Linked DNA regions of Agarilytica rhodophyticola. The protein of the gene in region 2 interacts with the protein of the main gene of each other region in a pairwise test. Links are inferred from orthologs where the notes say so. Each region holds a gene or a part of one and is shown on either strand. Other genes may lie near its edges.

Region 1 (12,843 bases), 900 kb from region 2 along the record:
CCCGCGACTAACAGATTTCAAGCGGTCAAAGAAATCCATCACCACTTCGTTCATAGGAAGCTCATATTTCACTGAGACTTGAGACCCCAAATACACAATATCTTTTTGAACACCACGCTTTTCAACACAAAGGGTGATCACCGCACCTAAGTAGTCTTGCGGTACCAGAATATTGGCTTCCACAATCGGCTCGCGCATCTCTTCGATAATGCCTAAATCCGGCAGTTTGGAGGGGTTATCCACCGAGACTACTTCACCGTTTTTGGTTTCAACTTCATATATCACCGTCGGTGCTGTAGTGATCAAATCAAGGTTGTATTCCCGCTCCAGACGCTCCTGGATAATTTCCATGTGTAGCATACCCAAAAAACCGCAGCGGAAACCAAAGCCCAAAGCATCGGAGCTTTCTGGCTCATAGAATAACGATGCATCATTGAGGGTGAGTTTGGCTAGTGCTTCTCGAAAAGACTCATAGTCATCTGAGCTAATGGGGAAAAGGCCAGCATAAACCTGTGGTTTAACTTTCTGAAAGCCAGGAAGTGCAGTAACTTCAGGAGTGGAAGTATGGCAAAGGGTATCGCCTACAGGAGCGCCATGAATATCCTTAATACCAGCAACAACAAAACCCACCTCACCGGCTTTGAGAATACCAGTGTCATGGCGTTTAGGGGTGAACACACCGACAATATCCACAATATGACTCTTGCCAATAGATTTGGAAATAATTTTGTCTTTAGTTTTTAGCGTCCCCTGAGTGACGCGCACTAGAGAGACAACACCAAGATAGTTGTCAAACCAAGAGTCAATAATAAGGGCTTGCAGAGGCGCTTCTGCATCACCTGCAGGAGCTGGTACAGCTTCTACTAGGCGCTCTAATACGTCTTCAATTCCAAGGCCCGATTTGGCACTACAATGAACAGCATCAGTAGCGTCTATACCGATAATATCTTCAATCTCTTGTGCTACCCGGTCTGGCTCTGCCTGCGGCAAATCCATTTTGTTTAAAATAGGAATCACTTCCAAGCCTTGCTCAATAGCCGTATAACAATTGGCTACCGACTGAGCTTCTACTCCCTGTGCTGCATCCACAACCAGAAGCGCACCTTCACAAGCAGCTAAAGAGCGAGATACTTCATAGGAAAAGTCTACGTGACCCGGCGTATCGATAAAGTTGAGTTGATAGACATTGCCGTCTTTGGCTTTGTAATCGAGGGTGACACTCTGCGCTTTAATAGTAATGCCGCGCTCACGCTCAATATCCATTGAGTCTAACACTTGTGCTTCCATCTCACGTGCTTCAAGACCACCACAATACTGGATAAAACGATCGGCCAGGGTAGACTTACCATGGTCGATGTGGGCAATAATGGAAAAATTTCTAATGTTGTCGATTTTATCTGTCAAAACGCTACTACTCTTTACAGTGCCATATCATGGGATGTCATTATCCATGAGCGTAACAGTTATTCCTAGTTAGCACCTTTTATAAATATATAAATAAGCACTAACTGCATCATCGGAAGATGATGTACTTTACTGGATCAAATGCAGTTACGCGAAAGCGGCGCATTATACCCGTTATAGATCAACAATTTCAGCAAAGTATTTAAGAATCAAGTGATTGGCAGCAAAAAGGCGCTAGAATCTTATCAATTTTGGGGCCAATAACAGCCCCTTACATACATTAATACTGTGGTGATGAGCCAAACCCCCTTCGATCGCAGAGGATTTGAGCGTTTTAAATTATTCTAAAGTAATGGTTCTAAATACCGGCAGGCCGTTGCTGAAAAATCGTATTGGTAAAAGACTGCCAGAAGGCAAGTCTTTGACGATTTTTTCAAAGTTTTTGACGCTAGTAATTTCTTCGAAACCCAACTGAGCAATAACATCGCCGACTTTAACCCCTGCCTTGCCAACAGGTCCATCCGCATCCACTTCTACGACACTAACGCCACCTTTGATACCCAAACGCTTAAGCTCAGCAGATTCCACCTTAGCAACAGAAATACCCAAGCGGCCATTAGCACCACTCTTAGGCTTAGAATCACCTGAAGACGTACTAGCAAGATCGACTTCGCCGCCACGGGTTCCAACTTTAACCATAATTTCTCTACGCTTCCCTTCGCGCATAACGATGACACTCACTTTTTCACCTGGCGCAGTAATCCCCACAGCGTGAGGCAGATCAGCACTCTCAATAATTTCATCATCGCCAAAGCGAATAATAATATCGCCCGCCCTTAAGCCAGAAGATGCAGCAGGCCCATCTTCTTCCATTGAGGCAATTAGAGCACCACGAGGGTTCTTCAGACCAAAAGAGTTAGCCAGGTCTTTATCCACTTCTTGAATAACAACGCCCAACCAACCTCGATCCACACGCCCTTTCTTTTTAAGCTGCTTGACAACATTAATAGCCATACTCGATGGAATCGCAAAAGATAGACCTATCGAGCCGCCAGAACGCGTATAAATTTGAGAGTTAACACCAACTACTTGGCCATCCATATTGAATAAGGGACCGCCGGAATTACCGGGGTTAATCGCCACATCTGTTTGGATAAAAGGCACATAATTACCGTTAGAACCGTTGGGGATGCTTCTACCTTTCGCACTGACAATGCCTGCACTAGCAGAGAAGTCCAAACCAAAAGGAGAACCTATAGCCACCACCCATTCGCCTACTTTCAAAGAGTCACCATCAGCAAGCTTTAAAAATGGCAGACCTTTTTCTTCTACTTTAAGAAGCGCGAGATCCGATAGAGGGTCAACACCCACCACTACCGCGTCATACTCTCGACGATCAGTTAGACGCACAACAACTTCATCGGCATTTTCAATCACATGATTGTTGGTCAGTAAATATCCATCTGCAGATATAAAAAAGCCGGACCCCATAGAGTGAAGGTTGCGTTCAGGCAATTCTCCACGAGGTTCAAAGAAGCGACGAAAAATATCGGGGATTTCTTGTCCCTGTGGCAGCTGCAAATTGCCTCTTTGGGATTTGGTTGTTGTGTTAATTTTCACCACAGCAGGCGAGGTCTTCTCAATTAGATCAGTAAAATCCGGCAGACCTCTGGCAGCTTGAGCAGAGTTTATTGTTAACAAAAATAAAAAAATCGTCGCAAATACTGAAACGCGTATCATATGAGCATGTTCTCCATAATCACATAAACATCTATGCGTCGGAAGCTAGCGCTTTACCGATAACATAAGCCTGATAAAAAGATTTTTTTCGTGAAAAGCGCTGATGGATTCTCACACTTAGACCACCTACTAAAAGTCCAGATAAGGCACCAACAGCAGACATCAGTTCATGAGAGCCGCCAGACCCTAAATTGGTTCCCGCATAAGCGCCGATTATCATAAATAGCAGCGGTATACCGTAGGCAATGAGTGCAGCCCATACTAAAGCATTTTCACTAATACCCAAAATTGCATTATCACCCACAGTCCAATCGTGGCTTCGTGATTGGCCCTCAAATAAAGCTTTAATGAAAGTCATATTAGAAGATTTGTCGGCTGTCATAAGGAGTTTTTGCCCACAGCCATGCCTCGCTGCACAAGCGCCACAGGTAGATTGTTTTAATGTTTCTACCCAAAGACCATCATCCTCGACGGCAACAACTCGACCTGTCTCTTTCAACACGGATTGTGCACCTTAAAGCTGTGTCGCTTTTATGGAGGATAAAATGCGGCTGGCAGCGCTGCTCGGAATTTCCCCCAATACTGAGACATGCACAGCTTTAGAGGACTCAGAAGAAATCAAGCGCATCATAACAACCGTAGCGCCCTTTTTGTAATTAGTAGATATCGGCGGGGTATTGCCATTGTCATCGTCATCCCCAATGACTTTAGCAAATACAGAAAATGAGGCCAAACCATCGGTATAGGTTTCCATATGACCATCTTGAGCAGAATACTGATATCCAGAAAGTGCAAAACCTGGAGGAGTCCAAGTAGGCTGCCAACTGGATGCCTTCATCAAGGCCTTCCCATCACTGCAATTGTGCTCACCAGCCAGATAAGATCCTGCCAATGGTCGCTCGAAATCTTCCGGTGTAAAACTTACATCAGTTTCAAGGGAAACAAAATGCAAACGTTCGAGTACTTTTCTGTCATTACCGACAAATAATGCCTTTGTCGGCAGATAAGAAGCCATATCAATAGATAAGATAACACTGTATCGATACTGGTCTTTCGGCGCCAACTGCACCATCCAAGAATCGCGGCCAGCAATACGTTCAGCGCCAATCAAATTAAATTTATAATGGGTCTCCAATTTCGACAAAGAGCCATCAGACAGCTGAATACGCCCGCCACTGAGAAGAATTCCCCCATGAGTTGCACAGTCAGGACGGCGTCCTTGTCTCACAACCGCACGGTCGGGCCCATTTAAGTAGAACACCCGCTCATATTCGACACCATCGATAACACTGTGCGCAATTTCTAATACTTCCAGCTTGCCGGAGTGCTCATATGTCAGACGACCACGATAGCTAGTACTGCGCATAGCATGAGCAACATTAGAGAGAAGTTGTTTAACATTGGGGGCTTCAGATTGAGCGGTGGAATACTGCCCAAAGAACATGGGCAGTATTAAAAAGAAACCTCGTAACAAGGCTGGCATTCTTTATTGACCCTTTTCCTCTTCATTTAGCTCGGAAACTCTAGCGAAAGGAATCACTCCCATAGCACTAGAAGAAGAATTCTGTTCTGCATGCTTATACATAAGCCGATTTACTTGCTCTTGGAACTCGCTCTTACTGTTCAACACTACGGTTCCTTGAGGAACAAACTTCACTGAAGAGCGAGGCAGATTCGATTTCGGAGCAAAAGTATTGGTACTGACAGTTCTGGCTGACAGAGGTGGCAATTCAAAACCTTGAGGCACAACAGCACCATTGACGGCATCGTTACTAGCTTCATCTGCTTGGCCAGCTGCGATGGTGTTATCAACTTCCGCTTCACCGGAAAACTGCTGTACAGAAAAGACCATACCAAAGGCAACGGTCGCAGCGATAGCTGTTTTACCAAGTCCACTCCACAAACGCCCCATACCACCGTAAGTGTTGACAACTTTCTCAGGTGTTTCATCAGCGATAGCTTCACTAATCGCAGCAGATAAATCAATTGACATATCCACCTGTGCTTCGCTTCTCATAACTGCACCGATAGCGTGATAATTAGACCAGCTCTTCCTGGCTTCATCATCACTATCCATAGCTTTTAATACGCGCTGTAGATCTAGATCGTTACTTTCACCATCAACCAATGCTGAAATGGATTCTTTAAGCGTTGAACTTGAAGTTTGAGTCATATATTAACAGCCTAATTATTACCTTGAACTTTTATAAAGTGTATAAATTATAAATTGCATAAACGACACAGTTACGCAAAACTTTCGCAAGATCAATCTGGTGCAAAATCGTGCCAGATTGTTCGCTTTATCGCAAGCTACATTCGCTACAACTAGTCTGACCGGTAAAAACGAGAATTGTTTCATAGTTATCTCAAAAACTTCACTTTATTTGCACAATTCTCAAATTACTTACGTATACAGTTAGATTTAGCTAAGAAATTTCCGTCATTTGCTTTTCAATGGCCTCGCGCGCACGAAAAATTCTTGAACGCACGGTTCCCACCGGGCAATCCATGACTGCCGCGATTTCTTCATAGCTAAGACCTTCCATTTCCCGAAGTGTTACCGCAGTTCGTAAATCTTCTGGCAAATCGCGAATAGCTCGGTTGATCACCCCTTCTAGTTGATCGCGCATTAGCTGACCTTCCGGCGAAGCCAAATCTCTCAACTGCTCATTACCAGAGTAGTATTCGGCCTCCTCTACTTCAACACCACTAGCAGGAGGACGTCGCCCTCGAGAAACCAAATGATTTTTCGCAGTGTTAATCGCAATGCGATAGATCCACGTATAAAAAGCACTATCGCCGCGAAAATTACCGATAGCCCGATAAGCTTTGATAAAAGCTTCTTGAGCCACATCGTAAACTTCAGACGAATCTTTAATATAGCGGCCAATAATAGAAATGATCTTGTGTTGATATTTGAGAACCAAAAGATCAAACGCACGTTTGTCCCCTTTTTGTACTCGCTTAACTAACTCATGATCCGTATCTTGCGCCGGTTGCGCCGTCATCCAGTTGTCCCCAAAAAAGAAATAAAAAAATAATCGTTTGTCTTACCATTTGGGCAAGCACGATTTAGCTCTAATAGATATATACACTTTTGAAAAGTTCCTAGAAGCAGTTTCATCGCTGGCAAACGCAGGCGAGACAGGGCAAAGATAACCGAGAAAACGCAGTTTACATGAAGTAAATGAGCATTTTGAGGTTATTTTTAACGCCGTATCGACAAGTCCAGCAGTTATGAAATGGCTTCAGGGTACAAGCTCTTATGCCGTTCCATATAGTGTAGGCAATTTTATAAAAATCAATAGCTTGCTGCTAAGATCATACAAAAGCATGTATACTTTATTGAAATTTTATGACAAGCAAATCATTATAACATCAACGATTAAACGACTGTCTTTTGAAGAACATCAATTCTAAAGCCATTAGAGATAACTATCTTGTCCGTGAAAAAAAACGCCTACAATTTTGACGTCCTCATCATCGGCAGTGGCGCTGCCGGACTGACACTCGCTCTAAATATAGCGCAACAGTTTAAAGTTGCCGTGCTAAGTAAGGGTGAGATTACCGAGGGATCGACCTGGCATGCACAGGGTGGAATCGCCGCCGTATTAGACGATGAGGATACGATAGACTCTCATGTGCAAGATACCTTGGCGGCAGGTGGTGGCCTATGCCACCGCGATACCGTTGAATTCACGGTTCGCAATAGTAAAGAAGCAATTAAGTGGCTGATCGATATTGGCGTCGATTTTACCAAAAATCAAGATTCTGATGATTACCACCTCACCCGCGAAGGTGGCCACAGTCATAGGCGTATCATTCACAGTGCCGATGCCACAGGACGAGCAGTGCACTCCACACTAGTGGATCGAGCACGTAATACCGATGACCTCTCCCTCTTTGAACATCATGTCGCCCTGGACTTAATTACCCAACCAGAGCCAAACGGTAAAAGGCTGCGCTGTGCTGGAGCCTACGTATTTAATCGCGCAAGAGACCAAGTAGAAGTCTTCACTGCCAAAGCCGTAGTGCTTGCCACTGGGGGAGCAAGTAAAGTCTATCTCTATACCAGTAATCCCGACGGTGCTTCTGGAGATGGTATTGCAATGGCGTGGCGAGCCGGCTGCCGGGTTGCTAATATGGAATTTAACCAGTTTCACCCCACTTGTCTCTATCATCCCAAAGCGAAATCCTTCCTTATTACCGAAGCACTGCGTGGTGAAGGTGCGAAGCTGCGCTTACCTAACGGCGAAGCTTTTATGCACAAATTTCACGAGCGCGCAGAGTTGGCGCCTCGCGATGTGGTAGCAAGGGCAATCGATCATGAGATGAAACGCGTGGGCAGTGACTATGTGCATCTAGACATCAGCCATAAACCCCCTGAATTTATCAATGATCATTTCCCCACGGTAAAAGAGCAATGTCTGCAATACGGTATCGATATTACCAAGGAACCTATACCTGTGGTGCCAGCGGCCCACTATACCTGTGGCGGTGTGGCCGTGAATCTTAAGGGCCAGACAGATCTAAGAAATCTCTACGCCATTGGGGAAGCTTCATTTACTGGACTGCACGGTGCTAATCGCATGGCCAGTAACTCCCTACTGGAATGTATTGTCTATGCTAAATCTGCTGCTGATACCATAAAAGCTTCCATTGATAGTATTGCGCCGCCAACACAACCACCAGAGTGGGATGAATCCAGAGTCACAGACTCGGACGAAGATGTTGTGATTTCTCACAATTGGGACGAGCTAAGACGTTTTATGTGGGACTACGTGGGTATTGTCCGCACTCATAAGCGTTTAGAGCGCGCCACACATCGCATCAAGTTGCTTCAAAAGGAAATTAACGAATACTACTCCAACTACAAAGTTGGCAATGATTTAATAGAATTGAGAAACTTGGCTATGGTGGCGGAGCTTATCATTCGCTCTGCGGTGGCACGTAAGGAAAGCAGGGGTTTGCACTATTCACTGGACTACCCCAAGCCTGCCAATATTGCACAAGACACGGTGCTAGTACCGATGAACCATGCAGCGCAAAAGACCATCGTACATAGCGATTAAAGTATCTTACTTTTCCATTGCGCTAGTGTATTTTGCCCGTATTAAAAAACACCCGCAATTGGCGATGATGTTCTGATGAAACTGAATCTGGCAATAAAACTAGGTGAATAGGTAGTGACCACTTAGACAAGGTTTGTTGATTCCGTAAACTACAGGCCACTATGTAAGGGGTAACAACAGCGCTGCCAATCAAGTGGCAGCACACTCTTACTTTACCCATCATCAGTTCTACCCTACCGTGGCGAATAACGATTCTCTCAATCGCAAACAAAACTCTCAGACGACGCCCCATATCAGCAACAGAAATCAGCCCTAGGGCTAGCACCACTGCGCGGGCAGGGAATGAAAGTGGCATTAGGCACAAAGCTAACACCAATAACAAAATGACAGTGCCGTATAGCCCACACAATATCCGCGAGCAACGATGGGGAATATCAATTATCTGGTTGTAGGCCTGTGTTTGCACGGATAATGTCCACTATTATCTTCATATCAGGGTCTTCCGGATTACCCTTTTTTAAAAACCAATTAAACAGCTCTTGATCCTCACAAGTAAGCAAGGTTTCGAACAAAACTTTGTGATCGTCGCTCAAACTGGGAAATACGTTCTCAAGAAAAGGTAAAAGCACTAAGTCCAATTCCAACATACCTCGGCGAGTAGCCCACCGCAGACGCTTAAGATCCATTAACACTCCGAAAATTGATTAAAAATAGTAAGGGTCTGTATGACACCCCTTGTATAAAAAACAAGGTAAACCCATATCATCAAAGCTTACGTATAACTTGCCGCAAGATTATATGGCATTGTAATGTTTACGTCTTTAACCAATAGAAGATAATATCTTCGTCGCTCTATCACTAAATTATTTGTATCTCTTATTATGCAGTGGAAAAAAATACTCGATTCTCACCAACACTCAAACCAAATAAAACCAGAGCAAACGTGGCAAACACCTCTGGATGATTATCGTCTAATTATAGTTGAAGGTGAGGACAGTGAAACCTTCTTGCAAGGGCAATGCACCTGCGATTTCGCCCTCTTGGAGCGTAATATATTTATACCAGGAGCCCACTGCAGCCACAAAGGACGGATGAATTCAAATTTTGTCGCAGCTCGCCTTAATACGAAAACAATCGCTCTGCGGGTACGAGCAGATATTAGCCAATTTGCGTTGGAGGCATTAAAAAAATATGCCGTGTTCTCAAAAGCCACATTACAGGTTAGTGAAAGCTATCAGCTGTTAGGCTTAGTAGGTGATCAAGCCCTTACTACAGCGACTCATATTTTCCCGGTCTCTAAAGCTGGAGAAGTGGTAGAGCACAATAATATTTTTATGTTGCATCACGCCGATGATCAGATAGAACTTTGGTGTCCTTCAAACGAACTAAGCCAATTAGTTGAGCAGCTGGGCGCATTGGAATTACAGCAGAACAGCAATTTATGGCGATTAAAAAACATTCAAAGAGGCATTGGAGAAGTTGAGGCCGCGACCCTAGAAAAGTTAATTCCGCAAGAAATTAACTTGCAGTATATAGATGGCATCTCGTTTAAAAAAGGATGTTATACCGGCCAAGAAATCATTGCGCGGCTACATTACCGTGGCCAGCAAAAAAAACATATGTATCGTGCTGTTATAGAAACAGCAGTTTCACCAGAAGCAAACACGGCGGTTTATCAAAGCCCTGTGAACATTGAGGCTCTGGGCAAAGCACGTGGCACAGTCATCAATAGCGCCCGTGTCAGCCCATCACATCATGAAATTCTCGTGTTATGTGATGATGTTCTCAGTCAAGATAACGCCTGTATTATGATCAATAATTCTCTTGTAAATATTCAATGGGCCGCGCTTCCATATGCTATAAGTTAAGTTAGCTGCGAATAAACGCAGCACAACTCTGTAGCCTCTGCGCTATGGCGTTTGTCTTTCGCTTATACAGGAGCATCTCTATGAATTCGGTCGCTGAAAAAGTCGCAGGACAGATTATTGCAGCTATCGATGCCGATAAGTTAGTTCTACCCACCATGCCTGAAATGGCCCTCAAAGTGCGTGAAGTATCTGAGGATGTGGACGCCAGTATTATGCAACTCAACGAAGTTATCAGCAGCGATGCCGCTCTCACCGCTCGAATAATAAAAGTCGCCAACAGCCCACTGTTTAGAGGCGCACGTGAAATTGAAGATTTAAATATGGCCCTGTCTCGCTTGGGTATGCAAACCACCAGCAACTTAGCCACAGGATTAGCTATGGAACAAATGTTCCAGGCCACATCCGATATTATTGATCAACGTATGCGAGAAGTATGGTCAAAATCCAGCGAGATTGCAGGAATTTGCCATGTGTTATGCAAGCACTACACAAAACTTCGCCCCGACCAAGCCGCTCTCGCCGGTTTAGTTCATCAAATCGGCGTGTTACCCATCTTATCTTTTGCTGAAGAAAGCCATACCTTAATGAACGACAGTATGACTCTCGATAGTGTTATTGAACAAGTTCACCCCACCATTGGCGTCAAGATATTAACCACCTGGGAGTTTCCTAAAGAGATACGCAATATTCCTGTAGATTATCTCGATTTCTCACGCGATATACCCAAGGCAGATTACGCAGATTTAGTCACGGTTGGTATGCTGCAAAGCTATGCCGACTCAGACAAAACACAGCATATAGATCACCATGACGTATTGGCCTTTGTTCGTTTAGGCTTAGATCCTGATATTGAATCGGCAGAAGCTGAAGATCTTAGCGAAGAGATGGAAGCCGCCATGGCCATGCTGCAATAACACCCTCTCTACTGGTAACACTTCAGAGCCTATTTATAGGCTCTGAAAATTAATATCACTGCATTCACCAGAATTTATACGTCTGGCACAGACCAGTCTATTTCCGTTTTACCTTGAGAGCGCAGCACCTCATTAGTGGCTGCAAAATGACCATTACCTAAAAAGCCTCGGTGCGCAGATAAAGGCGAAGGATGGGGTGATTTAAACACGGTATGACGCGTTGTATCGATAAAACTCCCTTTTTTCTGGGCATAGCTGCCCCACAGTAAAAACACGACACCATCACTCTTATCATTTAACTGATGAACAATGGCATCAGTAAATTGTTCCCAACCTCGCCCTTGATGAGAGCCCGCCCGAGCCTGTTCCACTGTCAGGGTGGCATTTAACAACAATACCCCTTGCTGAGCCCAGCTCTGTAGGCAGCCATGTGTAGGAAACGGAATATTTAATTCTTGCTGAATTTCTTTAAAAATATTCTGCAACGACGGAGGAAAACGCACACCAGGTAGCACCGAGAAAGACAGGCCATGCGCTTGGCCTGGCCCGTGATAAGGATCTTGTCCTAAGATAACCACTTTCACCTGATCAAAGGGCGTGGTGTTAAGGGCATTAAAAATATCTTTGCCTGAGGGGTAAATCACTTTACCCATACGTTTTTCTTCAAGCAAAAATTGTTTTAACGCTTTCATATACGGTGCATTAAATTCATCACCGATAACATCCAACCAACTATGATGGAGATCTACTTTATTCGCCAAGACACTGTGCCCTTTTTATATTTATTCAGGTCGCATATGAGGAAATAACAAGACATCACGAATTGAAGGAGAGTCGGTTAATAACATCACCAAACGATCAATACCGATACCCTCACCCGCTGTTGGCGGCAAACCATATTCCAACGCACGCACATAATCGGCGTCATAATGCATGGCTTCATCATCACCGGCATCTTTTTCTGCCACTTGAGCTTTAAAACGTTCAGCTTGATCTTCAGGGTCATTGAGCTCCGAGAAGCCGTTGGCAATTTCACGCCCGCCAACAAAAAATTCAAAACGATCTGTAACAAAAGGATTGCTATCACTGCGTCTCGCTAGCGGCGATACTTCTGTGGGATATTCGGTAATAAAAGTTGGTTGATCCAATAAGTGCTCAACAGTTTTTTCAAAAATCTCAATTTGAACCTTACCCAAGCCCCAACTATCTTTTAAGGGAATATGTAAGTCTTTCGCGATAGCACGCGCGCTGTTTTCATCTGCAAGAGCTTCTGCGCTGATGTTATCGTTGTATTTTAAAATGGAATCAAAAACACTTAGGCGTTGGAAAGGTTGGCCAAAGTCGTAAGTAGTAGAACCTTCCACTTCGCCATCAGCATTTTTTACTGTATTAGTTACTTCTGTTGAACCCAACACTGCGCGCGAAAGTTCACGCAACATATCTTCAGTTAAATCCATTAAATCGTGGTAGTCCGCATAAGCCTGATAAAATTCAAGCATGGTAAATTCAGGATTGTGGCGAGTAGACAAACCCTCGTTGCGGAAATTGCGATTAATTTCATACACACGCTCAAAACCGCCCACGACTAATCTTTTAAGATACAATTCAGGTGCGATACGCAAATACATATCAATATCTAAAGCATTGTGATGGGTTTTAAATGGACGCGCCGTTGCACCACCGGGAATGGTTTGCAGCATGGGCGTTTCCACTTCTAAGAAACTATGCTGATTGAGATAGTTGCGAATAAATGAAATCACATTAGAGCGTAACTGAAACGTGTTGCGCACATCAGGATTAGCAATTAAATCCACATAGCGTTGACGATAACGCAACTCCTGATCG
Region 2 (16,313 bases):
ATCCTGCCAGAAAATCCAAATATCTATCCCCCTCAGTTTCGAACCGAACAATATCAATTTGAGGCAACCAGCGTTCTTCTTTGCCAAGAATTGCTTTTTGTGCGTTTTGCGCACATTGTTGCATTTCTTCTAAAATGGCCAAATCGTTTTCCAGTGAACTATGAGTTTGCTTAATAATAATCTGTATTTCTTTTAGCGCCTGTCGGGCGCCTAGAGTACAGAGGTTCTCTACGCCTTGCAGAATACCATCTGTTTTCATATCGATACGACCTAAAGGAACATAAGATTGAGTGCTACCGGGATAGGTTTTGGATTGCGTTGTGCTAATGTCGCCGCTGGCACTTGTTTCAGTTTTGGTAAATCCGCTCGCTGACCCATGGCTCATACCACCAGTGACCATTACACCACTTGCCGCTGCGGCTAAATTCGCAGCTTCACCGGCGGTATTCGCAATACCTTTAATAAGAGAAAAAACGGCTTGTGTTTTCTGAATAGAGGTGTCCATTTCATGTTCAAGCCCCAGTTCAATACGATTTACAATACGCACCAGTTCAAATTTAGCCTTCTTTGTTTCAATAATTAACCTGGGCGTGCGCAATAGGATGTGCATATAACTACCAACGACGTCAGTAAAGTTTCTTGCTTGTATATTTACCTCGGCAATAGCCGATCGTTGCCAATGAGGTTGGAGCTGATTTATAGTGCTGCTGACATCAGTGCTAATACTGTTGGCCAAGGTTTGTAATTTCTTTTTATAGATTTGCCAGAAAGGCCCATTACCTTGTGTAAATTCATCAAAGTGAGGTTTACTGTTTCCCCCTTTCTTACTATTTCTCTCTTTTTGAGTTTCTTGGACAACGAAATCTACGCCGTAGTAATCATTAATGGACTGAATCTGTACCCACAACCTCTCTAAAAAGTGTTGCAGACCTTCTAGGATTGGACGTATATTTTCCCCTTTCATGTGAGCATTAGATTTCGTGGTAGATTCCTCTTTTTGTATAATCTCTTTTTTAAGTTTGTTCAGCTCATGTTTATTTTCGATGATGCTCTCTTTGAACTCTTTAGCTAGGGCATCTAGGGCTTCCGGCGTAATATCTTCTTCGCTGCTACTTGTCCCTTCAGCGCTTTGTAAATATACATCAAAAATAATGTTACCAAAGGTACGGATATTGGAGAATTGAGTATCAGATTTATTTATCAGGGAGTCCACTAAACCATAGTATTCGTTGTAAATATTATTGATAACATTCTGAGTTTTACATAGTAGGTGGGTAGTTTCTACTTTAGTGGTAACCTTGTTTTTCCTGTCGGATTTCCTGACTTTTTTGTATCTGGTTTGTTTTTTTGGGGCAGTCGCAGTCTCGTCTTCTGTAGTTCCCCATTGTTCCGATAGCGTTTCAGTGATGAGTTTTCGAACTTTCTTCTGAATGGGAGGAAGTAGGTTAATAATTTCATTTCTAAGTTTTTGTATTTCTTTAAAGGCGGTTCTTTTATCTTCACTATTTTTGGCTTGGTTATCTTTATCTTCATTAACTTGTGGGAGGTGTTGTCCGCTTCCATCACTATTCTGTGCGTTAGCATTACCTAATTGACCATAGGTTTTAATAAATAATTTGAATGTCGCTATTTTCTTTTCAAGAAAATCTATCTTTTCATATGGCCCTTTTTTTAATGCGCCATAATTAAACTCTTCCAGTTCATTATCAGCCGCAAATTTTTCATCCTTCTTTATTAGCTTGATGATGTTAAAGCGTAACTCATTGGTTTTACATAAATTGAGAATATTGTAAGGCTTTTCGCGCAGGGTAAGATGATCGAAAAGCGGGGCAATTTCTTCCGAAAAGTTAAAATTCGTAATTTTTTTCTTGTCTAAGAGGCCTTTAATTTTTTTCAGCTCACCTTCGACCACCTCTACTTCTTTTTGTAGCTGTACCAAATTGGTATCAATATCGTCTATATCCGCTGGCTTATTTTTCTCAAACAGTTCGACGATTTCTTGGGTATTGTAATTATTCTTCTTAAACGTACTAAGAAAACCATCTTGCCATTCGGGTGAATAAGTTTGCTCTTCTATTAAAAGCTTAATATGTTCTTTTCGACCTGTACTAATCTCTTTTGGCACTTAAAGTCTCCTGTCTTTATCTTTATATGGACGTGCTATAGCTGAGTAGTCTATAGACTTGCTTAGAGCTAAATTCGGAGAAACATAGGAGAAAAGCGGGGAGATTACTGCTATTGCCACTTTTATAAAGGTCCAATGATGGCAGTTGATAGTAATAGCGGAAAACATCCGCATCGAACTCTTTCAACTGAATGCCAGAAAACTCTAGAGAAAAGCTTTCCGCTTGAATAACAACCCCCATTTTCTTACTGGGGTAGCGTACAGCGCGATTCTTCCCACGGTTGCTTGCCTTCACTCGGCGAGTGGGCTCAGAGCTCCAAACCTTTTCAATCACATTGATCCCTGTGTTGCTCACGCCATACCCACGCGCGAAATCTAATAAATCTACATTGTCCAAGCCATATAAGTCTCACTCATCAAAATCATCGGCATGACACTAAAATCATCTTTAATCGGATCGTATCAGCTTAAATCGACCACAGGTATGTCATTTCGTTAGCTAATATCCAGAAAAGGCTGAAACCCTAGTAAATCTTGTGAAATAATTACCTAATATGCGCAAAACCATTGCAATGAGGGTGCAATAAATGACCAATATGAGTGATCGTTGGCTATCCATCTCCGAAATTTGTGAGCACCTTGGTGTTAGCAGTGACACCGTGTACAAATGGATTGACAAACAGCTTATGTCAGCTCATCGAATGGGTAGGTTGTGGAAGTTTAAAAAAGAAGATGTCGATAATTGGGTTAAGGCTGGCTACTCTGCGGAGCAACAAAACAGCATAAAGCATTAGCGGGTTTCACGAATGACTTTTCTGCGGACTTCCTTAATTAAGAAGCTTAATAATCACGCAAAAAAACAGGGATAAGTAATGATGAGCGATAAAAGCAACTTTGACTTTCTAAAACACCACGATGAACTCCTATTACGTTTAGCCCAAACAGCCGAAGCCTGCTTTGTACCAGACCCAAACACCACCCTCATCAAAATGCGACAACTTGGTGAGGAATTGGCCAAAACCATTGCCTCTCGCGTTGGTGTTAATAGCGGGGCTGAAGTAAAACAAGTAGATTTGCTAAAAGAACTAGACTACACGCTGCGACTTGATAGGCAAATTAAAGACGCCTTCCATACTATTCGTAAACTGGGTAACCCAGCGGCCCACGACATTACATCATCCACCCACCGCGATGCCCTAAAAGCACTTCAAGTCGGTCACGCCCTTGGTGGTTGGTTCCATATCACCTTTGGAGGGGACAAAGCTAAAGGCTTCACACTTCCACCATTTAAAAAGCCGCAAGATCCTTCGGCAAAAGTACGCGCTTTGGAAGAAGCACTATTAGAAGCTGAAAAGAAAAGTCGATCAGTAGAAGACCGGCTCGCACACGCAGAACAATTAAAACAGATCGAAGCCGAGAAAGCAGAAGCAGAAAAGCAACGCGCAGAACAAATGGCTTCAGAAAGTCAGGTATGGGAAGAGATTGCCACAGAGCACGAAGCAAAACTGGCTGAATACCGCACCAAAATGGATGAAGCCAATGTCATTTACAACCTTACATTCCAACAGCAAGGTTCACAGCAACAAGCAGAAACAATAAGACAAGTAGAAAAATCTCGACTGGAACTGAACGAAGCTGAAACCCGTGTCCTTATCGATCAACAATTAATCGAAGCCGGATGGCAAGCCGATACCGCTAACCTTAGGTACGCCAAGGGCGCTCGTCCTATTCCTAACGAAAACCGTGCAATTGCCGAATGGCCTACGGACTCAGGCCCTGCCGACTACGTGTTATTTATGGGCTTAACTCCAGTTGCTGTCGTGGAAGCGAAAAAAAGCGCAAAGAACACCTATAGCGATATTGATCAAGCCAAACGTTACGCAAAAGGACTCCAAGAGCGCGCTGCTTTCACTGTTGAAACACATTACGCTGAGTTTAAAGTGCCACTCACCTTTGCCACCAATGGGCGTCCCTACTTAAAACAATTAGAACATGAAAGCGGCATTTGGTGTTTAGATGTCCGAGATAGCAGCAACCGTCGCAAGGCATTGAAAGGCTGGTATAGCCCCCAAGAAATTAAAACTTATCTACGCCAAACACCACAGCAAGCCGAAGCAGAATTGGATCAAATGGATTTTGATTACAAGCTCACACTTCGCGACTACCAAATCACAGCCATTCGCGCAGTTGAAAAAGCTATAAAAGAAGGCAAAGATAGTGCATTAATTGCTATGGCCACGGGCACGGGTAAAACAAAAACCGCCATCGCTATGGTCTACCGCTTACTCAAAGCAGAACGTTACCGGCGTATATTATTTTTAGTGGATCGTTCCGCCTTAGGAGTGCAGGCGACCGACGATTTTTGTGAGGTTCGCTTTGAAAAACTCGACAAATTTGCCGATACCTTCGAAGTAATGGGCATGAAACAAAATAAACCTGTAAAGCCAACACCCGATGACGACACCAAGGTTCATGTTGCCACTGTGCAGGGGCTAGTCAAGCGTATCCTATACCCGGGAGATAACGACAACAAACCGGGCGTCGGGCAATACGACTGTATTGTCGTGGACGAGTGTCACCGAGGCTACTTACTCGATCGAGAACTGAGCGATACCGAAATACTCTTTCGAGATCAAAAAGACTACCAGTCTAAATACCGCAGCGTTATCGAATATTTTGATGCCTTTAAAATAGGCTTAACGGCAACACCCGCACTGCATACCACCGACATTTTTGGTGCACCGGTGTTTACTTACAGCTATACCGAAGCTGTATTAGATGGGTATTTAAATGATCATCTGCCTCCCATTCGCATTCATACAAAACTGGCTGAAGACGGCATAAAATACGCCGTTAACGATGAAGTCAAAGTCTACGATGCCGAAAATAACACCATCGAGATGTTTAACACACCCGACGAACTGGATTTCGATGTTGCAGACTTTAACCGTCGCGTTATCGCTCCAGAGTTTACCAAAGTAGTCACCAAGTGGTTGATTGAAAGCGATTCCATAGACCCATATTCCCCAGCAAAAACCTTGATATTTTGCGTAACAGACAAGCATGCAGACGAAGTGGTTGAAGCCTTAAAAGAAGCCGCTGAAAACTACCACGGCGAAATTGAAGACGACGCCATTCAAAAAATTACCGGCGCCAGTGATAAACCCTTAGATAAAATTCGCAGCTACAAAAATGATCGACTGCCCAATATCGCTGTCACTGTCGATTTACTCACCACAGGCATTGATGTTCGAAGTATCTGCAACTTAGTATTTTTACGCCGAGTTAACAGCCGCATTTTATTTGAACAAATGCTCGGTCGCGCCACGCGCCTCTGCCCTGAAATTGGCAAAGGCCCTTTCCGTATTTACGACGCCGTTGATATCTACAAGCAGTTGGAAAAAGTAAACACCATGAAGCCAGTAATCACCAAAGTGGATATTAGCTTCAGTGAACTTGAACAAGAAATAAAACAAAGTCATGCGCCCGATTTACAATCGCTAGCCAAAAACCAGTTTATCGCTAAATTACAGGTTAAAAAGAATTACTTAACTGAAGAGCAACACGAAACTTTTGAAACAATTGTCGGCAAAACGCCAAAAGAATTCGCCCAAGAACTCAAAACCATGTCCCTCGAAGACATTGCCCAATGGTTTGTTAACCATCCCGGCTTAGGGGAGTTGCTCGATAATAAAACCCGAGGCAAGGGCTATTTCAAACCTCCCGTGGTAATTTATGATGGCGAAGATGAAGTCGTCGACATCACGACCGGCTATGGCGAAGGCCAAAAACCCGAAGACTACCTGAATGCCTTTAAAGATTTTGTTAACGCCAATAGCAATCGTATGGTTGCCATACAAACCGTGGTAAACAAGCCTTGGGATCTTAGCCGTCAAAGTTTAAAACAACTGGCGGTAGAGCTAGAGCAAAACAGCTTCCGCGAGAAAGATTTACAAACCGCCTGGCAGGAAGTCAAAAACGAAGATATTGCTGCCCGCATTATTGGATTTATTCGCCAAGCCGCCATTGGCGAGGCCTTAATGCCGTGGGATGAACGGGTAGACCAAGCACTTAATACCATACTGGCCAGCCAACCTTGGAAAACGCCGCAAAAACAATGGTTAGAATTGATCGCCAAACAAATGAAAGCCACCACCATTGTCGATGAAGCCGCCTTAGACCAAGGTATATTCCTGACCAAAGGCGGCAGCAAGCGAGCTAACAAGCTCTTTGAGCAACCCATTACCCAAGTGCTGCAACAATTTACGCGAGCACTCTGGGCTAATACCAATAAATAAAGCAATAATAAACAAGTATTAAAAGCATCAGTCACAAATAGACTGAATAAAATAGAGAAAGTGAATTAATGAGTACCCAAGATCTAGTCAATAAACTATGGAACCTGTGTAACCTCTTAAGAGACGACGGCGTTACCTACCATGAATACATCAACGAGTTAACCTTTTTAGTCTTCCTCAAAATGGTAGAAGAAACCGGCCAGCAACAACACATTCCAAAAGGCTACCGCTGGCCAGATTTAGAAGCCTACAACGCCGCCAGCCGCTTAGACGAATACAAAAAACTATTGATTCACTTGGGTTCCCATGGCTCGCTTATTACGCAAGCCATTTACAACAACGCCAGCACCGTTATTCGTAAACCGGCCACCCTTAATAAACTGATTACCGAAATCGACAAGCTCGACTGGTACAGTGCCAAGACCGAAGGCCTTGGCGATATGTACGAGGGCCTGTTAGAAATAAACGCCTCCGAGAAAAAGTCCGGTGCAGGCCAATACTTTACTCCACGTGTACTCATTAACGCGATGGTCGAGCTTATGAAGCCCAACCTGGACGACGTAATCGTCGACCCCACCGCAGGCACTGGTGGCTTTTTAATTAGCGCCCACCACTATATTGATGAGCACAATGATGTTGAATCGCTAAATGAAAAAGCCTACGACAAGTACCAGCACAAGACTTTTTACGGTATGGAGCTGGTGCCCGACACCCACCGCCTGGCGCTGATGAACCTTATGCTGCATGACCTCGCGATCGATGAAAAAAATACGGGTATTTTGTTTGGCGATACCCTGAGTAACGAAGGTAAACAACTGCCCCAAGCCAGTCTAATCCTCGCCAACCCGCCCTTTGGCACCAAGCAAGGCGGCGGCATTCCCAATCGAGATGATCTGGTGCACTACACCAGCAACAAACAGCTGGCGTTTTTACACTTGATGTATCACCGCATGCTACAACCCGGTGGCCGCGCAGCAGTTGTACTACCAGACAATGTGTTATTCGAAGGCAGCACCGGCAGAACCATTCGCCAAGATCTTATGGAAAAATGTAACCTCCATACAATATTGCGTTTGCCCACCGGTATTTTTTACGCCGCCGGGGTAAAAACCAATGTCCTGTTTTTTAACAAACCTAAAGATATTAAAAAAGACAAAGGCAATACCAAAGAGGTGTGGGTGTACGACCTGCGATCCAATATGCCGCAGTTTGGTAAACGTACCACTTTTAACGAAAGCCACTTTAAAGAATTTTACGAAGCCGTCGGGAAAGACTTAACTAAAGTGAAAAAAGCCGCTCGCCTTAAGTTTATTGAAAAACATGCCGATGGTAGTGATGTTGGAGATGACGTACAGGGAAGTACTAATGTCGCGGGAGGCACGACGCCAGGAGCGACCGTCTGTCGCCTGCGCTGTTTTACCCGTGAAGAAATTGCTGCTAAAGATGATTCACTGGATTTATCCTGGATTCGTGATGACAGTATGGAAGACAGTGCAAACCTGCCCGAGCCGGATGTGTTGATTAATGAGGCCCTGGAGGAAATGGCAGGGGCTATGACAGAATTGCAGGCTATTTTGGTTGAGTTGGGATCGGCGGAAGAGCAGGAGGTTCAGGAATGAGCGAGCTTCCGGAGGGGTGGGCAAGTACCACAGTAGATGCATTCATTCAGTCAATGATTGGAGGAGCTAGTCCAAAAAGAGAAGACTATTCAAACAATGGTGTATTGGCTCTAAACAAAGGGGATATTAAGTCCAGAGGAAAACTATCGATTAAAACTAACCCCAAAATGCTGCCGCAGGAATACGTAGAAAACCATATAAACAAGCTTATTGATTACAATGACATTGTCGTCACCCTGAGGGATTTATCTCAGAAAGCAGATTTTTTAGGTCTGATTGCTAGATACAAGAATAATGAGAAGGCAATAATTACTCAGGGTATGTACAAACTAAATATATCAACAGAATGCTCAGGAGATTATTTAATTCATTTCTCCAATAGCCCTTTTTATAGAGAGTTGGTAAAAGCAGAAAAAGTTGGTGTTACGCAAGTTCACTTGAGAAATGATCAATTTAGAGGAATCGAAATACCACTCCCCCCCCTAAACGAACAAACCCGAATCGCCAATAAACTCGATAGCCTACTCGCCAAAGTCGATGCCGCCCAAGCACGCCTGGAACGCATCCCCACACTCCTAAAACGCTTCCGCCAATCAGTCCTCGCCGCTGCAACTTCGGGTGAGTTAACGCGAGAATGGAGGGAAAGAGATGTAGTCGACTTTGCTATGAAAGAAATCAAATCTCTAAAAGAGAAGAAATCTATGCTTTCAATAAAAAAACCAAAGGAGCCTCTTCCCGCACCCAACATAGATTACGAAGATATTCCAGAACAGTGGGCTTACAGCGATATCACTCCTTTTTTAGATGTCGAAAGAGCTGGATTGAAAACTGGACCATTTGGATCTTTATTAAAGAAGTCGGATCACCAAGCCGCTGGGATTCCCGTAATAGGCATTGAAAACATAGCTAAAACAGGGTTTAGACATGGAAGCAAAATTCACATTTCTTTATCGAAAGCAAACGAGCTGGACGGATATGATTTGAAACCTGGAGATATCTTAATCTCCAGGTCTGGGACTGTAGGTGAAACATGTGTTGTTCCTGAAAATATTGGGAATGCTCGGTTTTCAACAAATATTATGCGCCTATCCTTCTTTCCTGGATCTATAAACTCTATGTATTTTAGGTTTTTGTTCTTAGGGTCACGCGTTGTACTTAAGCAAGTAAATGAATTATGTAAAGGAAGTACAAGGCTATTTCTAAATCAAAAGATTTTGTCTTCTATTCGTTATCCGATTCCACCGATAGAGGAACAAAAAGAAATAGTCCGCCGAGTAGAATCACTATTCGCCATGGCCGATACAATCGAAAAACAATATCACCAAGCCAAACAACGTATAGACCGCTTAACCCAGTCCATACTCGCCAAAGCATTTCGCGGTGAACTGGTTCCGCAAGACCCCAATGACGAGCCTGCCTCAGAATTGTTAAAGCGTATTCAAGCAGAACGCGAACAGAAAAAAGCGAAGCCAGCAAGAAAAAGGTGCAAACAAGACAGCCATCATGAATTCGAACTATTCGAAGATTTTAATATGTAGATAGATCAAGTAAATATAAGTTGAATACTATGGCAAAAATAAATAGGAGAAAATCATGGCCTATGACGATTTATACATGGATATGGATGATGACTATCTGGAGTTGCAATTTTCTCTTAGACAAATTATAAGTGACCAGAAAATTATTGACGAAGCGATCAAATACTATATGACAGGGTTGGAACAAGACCTTGTATATGCTGAGAGTGTACTTGCCAAAGGCGGTGCCTTTTCGACGGTAAACAAGCTGATCGCTCAAAGAATTGGTATACGCGCTGACGCAAGGCCAAATTTCACCGCTAAACTCAGAAAGGCACTTATTGTGGCTAAGAGGCGACCAGATGCGAGTTATGCTTATGATGCCCATCATATTGTCGCTAAAAATGAAGCTAGAGCAAATCGCGCAGCTAAGATACTCAAGGCATTAGGAATTGATATTGATGACCCGGATAATGGTGTATTTTTACCGAGTAATGACATTTCCAAAAAACATGGGAACTTAAAAAGTGCTTATGTACACAACACCATCCACACGAATATCTATTATTCAAATGTAAATTTTCAAATTATTCAAGCTTATGAGAATAACGCTACGAAGGATGATATGAAAGAAATACTGCAAGAAATCGCTGAAGATCTGCAACTCGGAGTGTATCCTATTTATTCGTATATACCTGGTGCGGAGGGGATGTAATGAATTACTTGTTATCAATTAACCCACATGGCTTTAAAGAGTTCGATATAAAATCAAGAAAAGACGAAGATATTTATCTCTTTCGCTGGACAGGTGAAAGCCGTATAAATAATTGGAATAACTTAAATCTAGCGATATTAGAAGATGAGTCTAGCAAAGAAAATAATGCATTTGCAGATATTACCAGTTTTAAGGGCGGGTCGTTTGCCTTATCTGAAAAAGCTAAAACTCTGTTAGAGCCTACTATCGGGCATTTTGTTGAGTTTTTACCCGCAAATCTTGATGGAGAACTCTGGTATATCCTTAATGTTATTAACGTCTTAGACATCGTAGATAAAGAAAAGTCCCGACACAAAATATATAAAAGTGGAAAAGTAGGGTTTATTACCCATGCTTTTTTAAACGAACCATCAAAGTCCAAGTCCAATATTTTTATCGTAAAAGACTTTCACCCATATATTTTTATAAATGAGGAAACTAAAAATATTATTGAAAAAAATCAACTGACTGGTGCTTTGATTCGAGAGTACTTAAATCCTTAAATCAAAATTAGTTGAAAAGTTACAATTTATTTCATTTCGACTAAATCTCGCAAGGGATATCGGTTTCGATTAGAGGAGCAGAATATGTTGAAATATAGAGACAGAACAGTAAAAGCAAAAGAAGTCGCCATGCATTATGCTGGTCAATTCGCAAGTGAAGACGTAAAAGCGATGGTTGCAGGCGAAGCAGATATAAAAAGTAAAGATGAGGCGACAGCTCTATGTGAATTTTTCTGGGAGATGGTGGATCGAGCAGCAAAAGATACGGAAAATAAAGTCATCATCGCAGGAGAGGAAAACATTCAATTTTGGGTCGAAAAAATGTTCAATATTATACATGGGCATTTAGATAACATTGGCTATATTGAACAATGGGAAGAGGTTTGCGATAGACAAGAATAGTCCGTTTTTTTAAATAAAATTGTTTATGTTTTTCCTATGAAAGAAATTGCCATCATTGACATTGAAGCCAGTGGCTTACACTTTGACTCATACCCCATTGAAGTAGCGGTATTAGTGCGAGGTGAATGTAAATCCTGGCTCATAAAACCAGAGCCCAAATGGCAATACTGGTGTGAAACGGCAGAAAGCCTACACGGGATAAAACGATCTCTTCTCGAAGAGGAGGGATTACCCGTGTTAGAGGTCACTCAACAACTCAATGATTTTTTGTCAGAATCAGACACTGTACTCTATAGCGATGCCCACCGCTGGGATGAGGATTGGATAGATACTTTATACTTTGCAGCTAAAATGGAACGACGTTTTTACATCGACTCGATCTATGATTTGATCGACGATGATAAGAAGCAGGCTTTTGATTCACAAAAGGCTCTATTAGCTGAATCAGGACGCTTCCAACACCATAGAGCCGCAGACGATGTCCTCATGATCAACGAAGCCTTCCTTCACGCAACCAAAATCCTCTAACTCCGAAACACTCATTTCCAAGTCCGCTCTGAACAAAATTTAGTTAAATTGACATCTTATGGTTCATATGGGTTAAGTGACTACACGATCAGAACAGCTCTGGATTACTGAAGGTTGTTCACTAGGCTCAATGGGTGTACAAATTAAAGCTATTTAATGATCAAAAAACACTCTGGCATAAGTTAATGAGGGATTATTTTGATCTATATTTTGCTCTTAAATTATATATTTTAACTGATTTTTATATGTAAATTATGTAATACGTAAAACAGTACGAAATAAAAGGAGAACGTTATAAACTCATGTCAGTTAGCTGCGAGTTGCCGACTTCCAGTATGTTTTTTGCAACAAATTAAACAAGCACTCTACCGTTGTGTGAGCTTCAATTTATCAACGCTAATGGAGAGGTCGGCCATGTAAATATGATCGATCAGCAGGATATAGCTGGAAAAAACCACAAAATGCAGTGGGGAGAAAGGAGGCAATTGCCTCCTTTTTGGTGATTACACTGGTCTTTCTAATTTATTGCAGAAGGCTAAAGTTACTTGGCCAATAGGTGAATGCGCTTATATTCCGAGTACTGCCTTTTGAAACAGAACCATCGTTATAAAGGGTCCAAACATGGTTGCCACCACCGCTATCAATAGCTATACCGACGATATCATCAGCTGTTTGGCCACGGGGTACGCCAAAATTATTAATACCATAAGCGCTATCGGGCTGAGTAAGGGTGCCTTTTGCTCTTAAGCTGTCATTGCCAGCTGTTGCGAACCACGAGTAAATATCACCGTTGCTAGCCATCGCCATGCCTTTGCTGTGGTTACCATCATAGTTTGCAGGCCAATTGACGGTATTAAATGGTGCAACGAAATGTCCAAGCTTGTCAGCTTGTGACCGTGTACCATTTTTAAACCACATTTGCACATCTCTAAGTTGACCGTTTATATGGCGCATACCGATGCTCGCAATATCAGAGTAGCTATGATTATTAGGCAATCGATAATAACCGGAGCTAGGCAGAATAATACTATTGAAAAGCGTTAGAGCAGGGTGGCCATATAGGTCTTTTCTATAGCCTGTAGTGTACCAAATAGATGTTTTACCTTGGCTCATAGCGATATCCACCACATCACCCGGTGTGTAACCATAGAAATCCAAATCTGTAGGGGTGCCTTCAGCGACAGCCCCATCCCTAAAGACGGTAATAGTGCGATAAGTATTTGGGTCAATATTGATACCGACAATTTGGCTAGTTTGTTGACCTGGAGGAAGGCTGTAAGTGAGACCGTCGATTACTGTAAAGTGACTTGGCCCACCTGTGGCAATCTTATTATCGCTTAACCAAAGCAATAAGTTGCCAAAGCCTGTTTGTGCGATGTCAACCACTTGATCAAAACGGTAATGATACTCGCCGCCCTCAATCTCATAAGTCCCATGTTCCAAACCTCCCAGTATTGTGGGTGTACCAACACTGTAGTTGCCATCGTTATACCAGGTATACATCCGCGTTTCACCGAGGTTTACTCGTGATGTTGCCATTATATCCGACGGATCTTGAGCATATTGCAGTGAGTAAGCAGCGCCGCCTGTTGGTTCACCTTCTGCGGCAGGTTCAAGATCATGTTCGTAGGGAAGACCTGATTTATATTCCCTGTGTCCATCTTTGTAGTAATAGTACGTGCCTCCGCTATAGATACTCACACCTACAATATTCATACGATCCTCAGCAAGTACAGGCTCAGGACATTTGTATTGGACATTACCATTTTGCGCCCAAGGTAATACCAGTGCCATGAAGTCGTGAAGATTACCTCCTCCGTTCGCATCCATGACTGTCTCGCCCTCACCAAAGCCGAGGGGAAATAGGCGGCTTACTGCGGCCCAATGGACGCGCCCATCGTGTTCCATGTGATGGATAAATTGATCTGCATTTGGCAAGTGTGATTGTACTTTTTGGCAGATTTCCAGATCCGTCATTTCCTGCCAATTAATGCCCTGACTTGTAGCTGGTGTCATCCATTCACCATCAGTAACAGTGAAGCCGTCGTGTTCTACTAATTGCTCGCTGTGGCAACCACTGCCGCAAGTGAAGTTTTCTCCAGGTGCAAAGTGTGTTGAGACGGTTAGGTCAACATCATTAGCCGTTATGAGTCCATTGTGTCGTTCTACGACTTTAGACGCACTGTCCATGGCATGGCAGCTTGAGCAGGCTTCATGTCTGAAGATAGGCGCTACGACATCATTAAAATACTGTGCGCCATCGAAATTTTCGGCTTTTTTTAGCGCTTTAGCCTTATTTGATAATTCTATTATATTAAAAGTTTGTCTTTCATTCGCCGACACTGCGGCTCCAGAAAGAACTCCCATATAGAGAATTCCATTCAAGATCCATTTATTAAAATTCTTATACATAAACTTTTACTCCAAAGTCGATTTTAGTGTGCTGTATTAAATACAACGCAAAATAATATGAAATCTACATACCTTGGCTGGATACATGAAAAGCTAAAAAATGAGGACATCTTGTAGAAAAAATAGGGGGATGAGGCACTTGTGTTTAGCTCATTATTATTAGAATAAGTCCATCTATGGCCACTTTCGCCCAATGCTTAATTTCAACCGTTTCTAATTCTAATATGAGATTTTTGTTGTTATTAATCCTCACTTAGTCTGGTAAAGAAGTTTTCTTACCATGGAAAAACTCTCAGATAAAAAGTCAGTAGGTCTTGATGTAGTCGCGAAACTAAGAGGCGAAAAATTTAAGCCATGGGCCAGTGTCTATACCTGCTTTTTAGATTATTTGTGTGTCATCGATAAAACTAATTGGATTTATCTGCCACTTAGGTTGTGTTAGCCATAAGGCAATCACTGATGATCTTGATGGGGTAGTTGCAGATAAATGAAAAGCGAAGCGAGTCTGGGCAAGTTTCATTCTTTGCCGATGGTGGATATTGGTGATCTTACTGCGCAGCCGCAAGGGAAGGTGTCTTTGCGGCGCAGTCATTCTATGAGGCCGGTATTGAGTCAGACGATGGCAGAGTCGCTTGTGGCATCTTATCCCCATGCGCCCAAGCCGTCCTCAAAATCATCGCCAGTTCCAACGCATCGCAGCGCCGATATGCCGCCGCCATCACCTCATCAGCTGACACTGCCCAAAGCACGCTTGTCCGATGAGCAGCACAGTCAAGGGCGTGCCATGCTCGACCGTGTCGCCGGAGGGCGGGCAGCATTATTAGAGGTGGTGTCCACGGCGACCAAGACCCCTTTATCTGATCACCTGGATCAGCAAGTTAAAAAAGATGTTTTCACTGACTTGCCTTTTCGGGTTTCTATTGGCGCTCATAATTTGGCAAAGATGCTGGATGACGAACAAGTGCTCGAACGATTGAAAGAAACTCCCTTGCATAAGGAAATCATCCAGCAGATTGCAGGGGACAAAACCCTGACCAAAAGAGGCGTGACTCGGGAGGCGACGGCTTATGCACAATTCTTTTTAGGTCAGCTCTATGATCATAGTCGCGCCCCTAATATTGAGACACTGGTGGCAGGCTTTCCCAAAGCCGCCCAAGCCGAGCTGCACGGTACCGGTGGTTACGCTCTGACGAAAGATTATGAGCGTGCCAATGATCTGGACTTGAAGATTATTCTTAAAGGCTTCGTCGAGGCAGGTTTTGTACCTTTTGATAGTCCTGAGAATATTCATCGTTTGAAAACCCTTGTCGGCCAGTGGTTGGTGGAGTCCATCTCTCCAGATGACTTGATTAAAGAGCCTTTGACCCTGATTGGCTATGACAAGGTCTTTGACTTGTGTACCCACAGTACCAAGTTTGGTGAAGGTTTATTTAAATTCGCCCTCAATCAACAAGACTCTGAGCATAGCAAACCTATCGATATCGCCATTGTTCGCCCACAAAATGTAGAAGTGTCCTTTGATTGCACTGCCCATTCTACCTCCCTGCATTTCAATACTGCCGATGGCAAGATTCGCCAGGTGGACTACCTCAGCCCAGAAGCGAAAAAAGTACTGGATTATTTTAATGTCGACTTTTTTAAAGAAGATAATCTCCAGCGCCGTAACAAACGCAATGTAAAGGCGGGCAAAGCCATTCAATCCACCCATCCTGTTGCGGGCTTTTTGGTCAATAACAACCCGACCAAGTTTGATGTGGTGAAATCTATCGTGGGCGGGATGCAAGCTCTCACCGATATGCAAGATAGCCAAGTGCCGGCGGTGCAGCGTCATTTTAAGTATTTAGCCCATGGGCTTGAGCAGCAGGGGCTCAGCGTCGCGGCATTACAAACCCAGGCAGACACGGCACTGGACACTATCCGAACACGGCTCAATAAAGAAGTATTGCCGTACGTGACCTCTATTTATCAAACGCCCCTTAACGATAAGGGAGATGTGGCACGGCTACTCGGCAACGTCTATAACGGGGATTTTCTAGATAAAGAAGACAATCACCCAAGGATTCTCAGTGTTTTGGAGGCGATCGATTTATCTCCCGAGATTCAGGAATTTTTCTGCCGCTTAGACAAGCCTCACTTGTCTCATGATGATGTCTTT

What was found.
Region 1: the proteins of BVC89_RS15165 (region 2) and ung interact in binary tests that used the Escherichia coli proteins (3 or more experiments, as listed by UniProt). The link is inferred for Agarilytica rhodophyticola from one-to-one orthologs.

The regions. Positions count from the first base shown.
Region 1 is NZ_CP020038.1:4,524,558-4,537,400, forward strand. Bases 9,917-12,843 are described here. They hold ung (uracil-DNA glycosylase), read right to left. Parts: upstream 11,760-12,843; coding sequence 11,073-11,759; downstream 9,917-11,072. Other genes in these bases: ygfZ (CAF17-like 4Fe-4S cluster assembly/insertion protein YgfZ), read left to right, coding at 9,917-10,084; BVC89_RS18910 (HDOD domain-containing protein), read left to right, coding at 10,165-10,998; lysS (lysine--tRNA ligase), read right to left, coding at 11,781-12,843. Also shown: lepA (translation elongation factor 4), read right to left, coding at 1-1,404; BVC89_RS18870 (Do family serine endopeptidase), read right to left, coding at 1,744-3,144; BVC89_RS18875 (SoxR reducing system RseC family protein), read right to left, coding at 3,176-3,646; BVC89_RS18880 (MucB/RseB C-terminal domain-containing protein), read right to left, coding at 3,659-4,627; BVC89_RS18885 (sigma-E factor negative regulatory protein), read right to left, coding at 4,631-5,317; RNA polymerase sigma factor RpoE, read right to left, coding at 5,571-6,152; nadB (L-aspartate oxidase), read left to right, coding at 6,591-8,216; BVC89_RS29875 (protein YgfX), read right to left, coding at 8,239-8,682; BVC89_RS18900 (FAD assembly factor SdhE), read right to left, coding at 8,651-8,902; more of ygfZ, read left to right, coding at 9,098-9,916. UniProt on the Escherichia coli protein: Excises uracil residues from the DNA which can arise as a result of misincorporation of dUMP residues by DNA polymerase or due to deamination of cytosine.
Region 2 is NZ_CP020038.1:3,629,076-3,645,388, forward strand. Bases 5,846-8,766 are described here. They hold BVC89_RS15165 (class I SAM-dependent DNA methyltransferase), read left to right. Parts: upstream 5,846-6,491; coding sequence 6,492-8,042; downstream 8,043-8,766. Other genes in these bases: hsdR (type I restriction-modification system endonuclease), read left to right, coding at 5,846-6,423; BVC89_RS15170 (restriction endonuclease subunit S), read left to right, coding at 8,039-8,766. Also shown: BVC89_RS15145 (hypothetical protein), read right to left, coding at 1-2,125; BVC89_RS15150 (hypothetical protein), read right to left, coding at 2,148-2,459; BVC89_RS15155 (helix-turn-helix domain-containing protein), read left to right, coding at 2,713-2,919; more of hsdR, read left to right, coding at 2,998-5,845; more of BVC89_RS15170, read left to right, coding at 8,767-9,580; BVC89_RS15175 (AHH domain-containing protein), read left to right, coding at 9,636-10,274; BVC89_RS15180 (imm11 family protein), read left to right, coding at 10,274-10,816; BVC89_RS15185 (hypothetical protein), read left to right, coding at 10,901-11,218; BVC89_RS15190 (3'-5' exonuclease family protein), read left to right, coding at 11,255-11,746; BVC89_RS15195 (hypothetical protein), read right to left, coding at 12,269-14,158; BVC89_RS15200 (hypothetical protein), read left to right, coding at 14,646-16,313. UniProt on the Escherichia coli protein: The subtype gamma methyltransferase (M) subunit of a type I restriction enzyme. The M and S subunits together form a methyltransferase (MTase) that methylates A-2 on the top and A-3 on the bottom strand of the sequence 5'-AACN(6)GTGC-3'.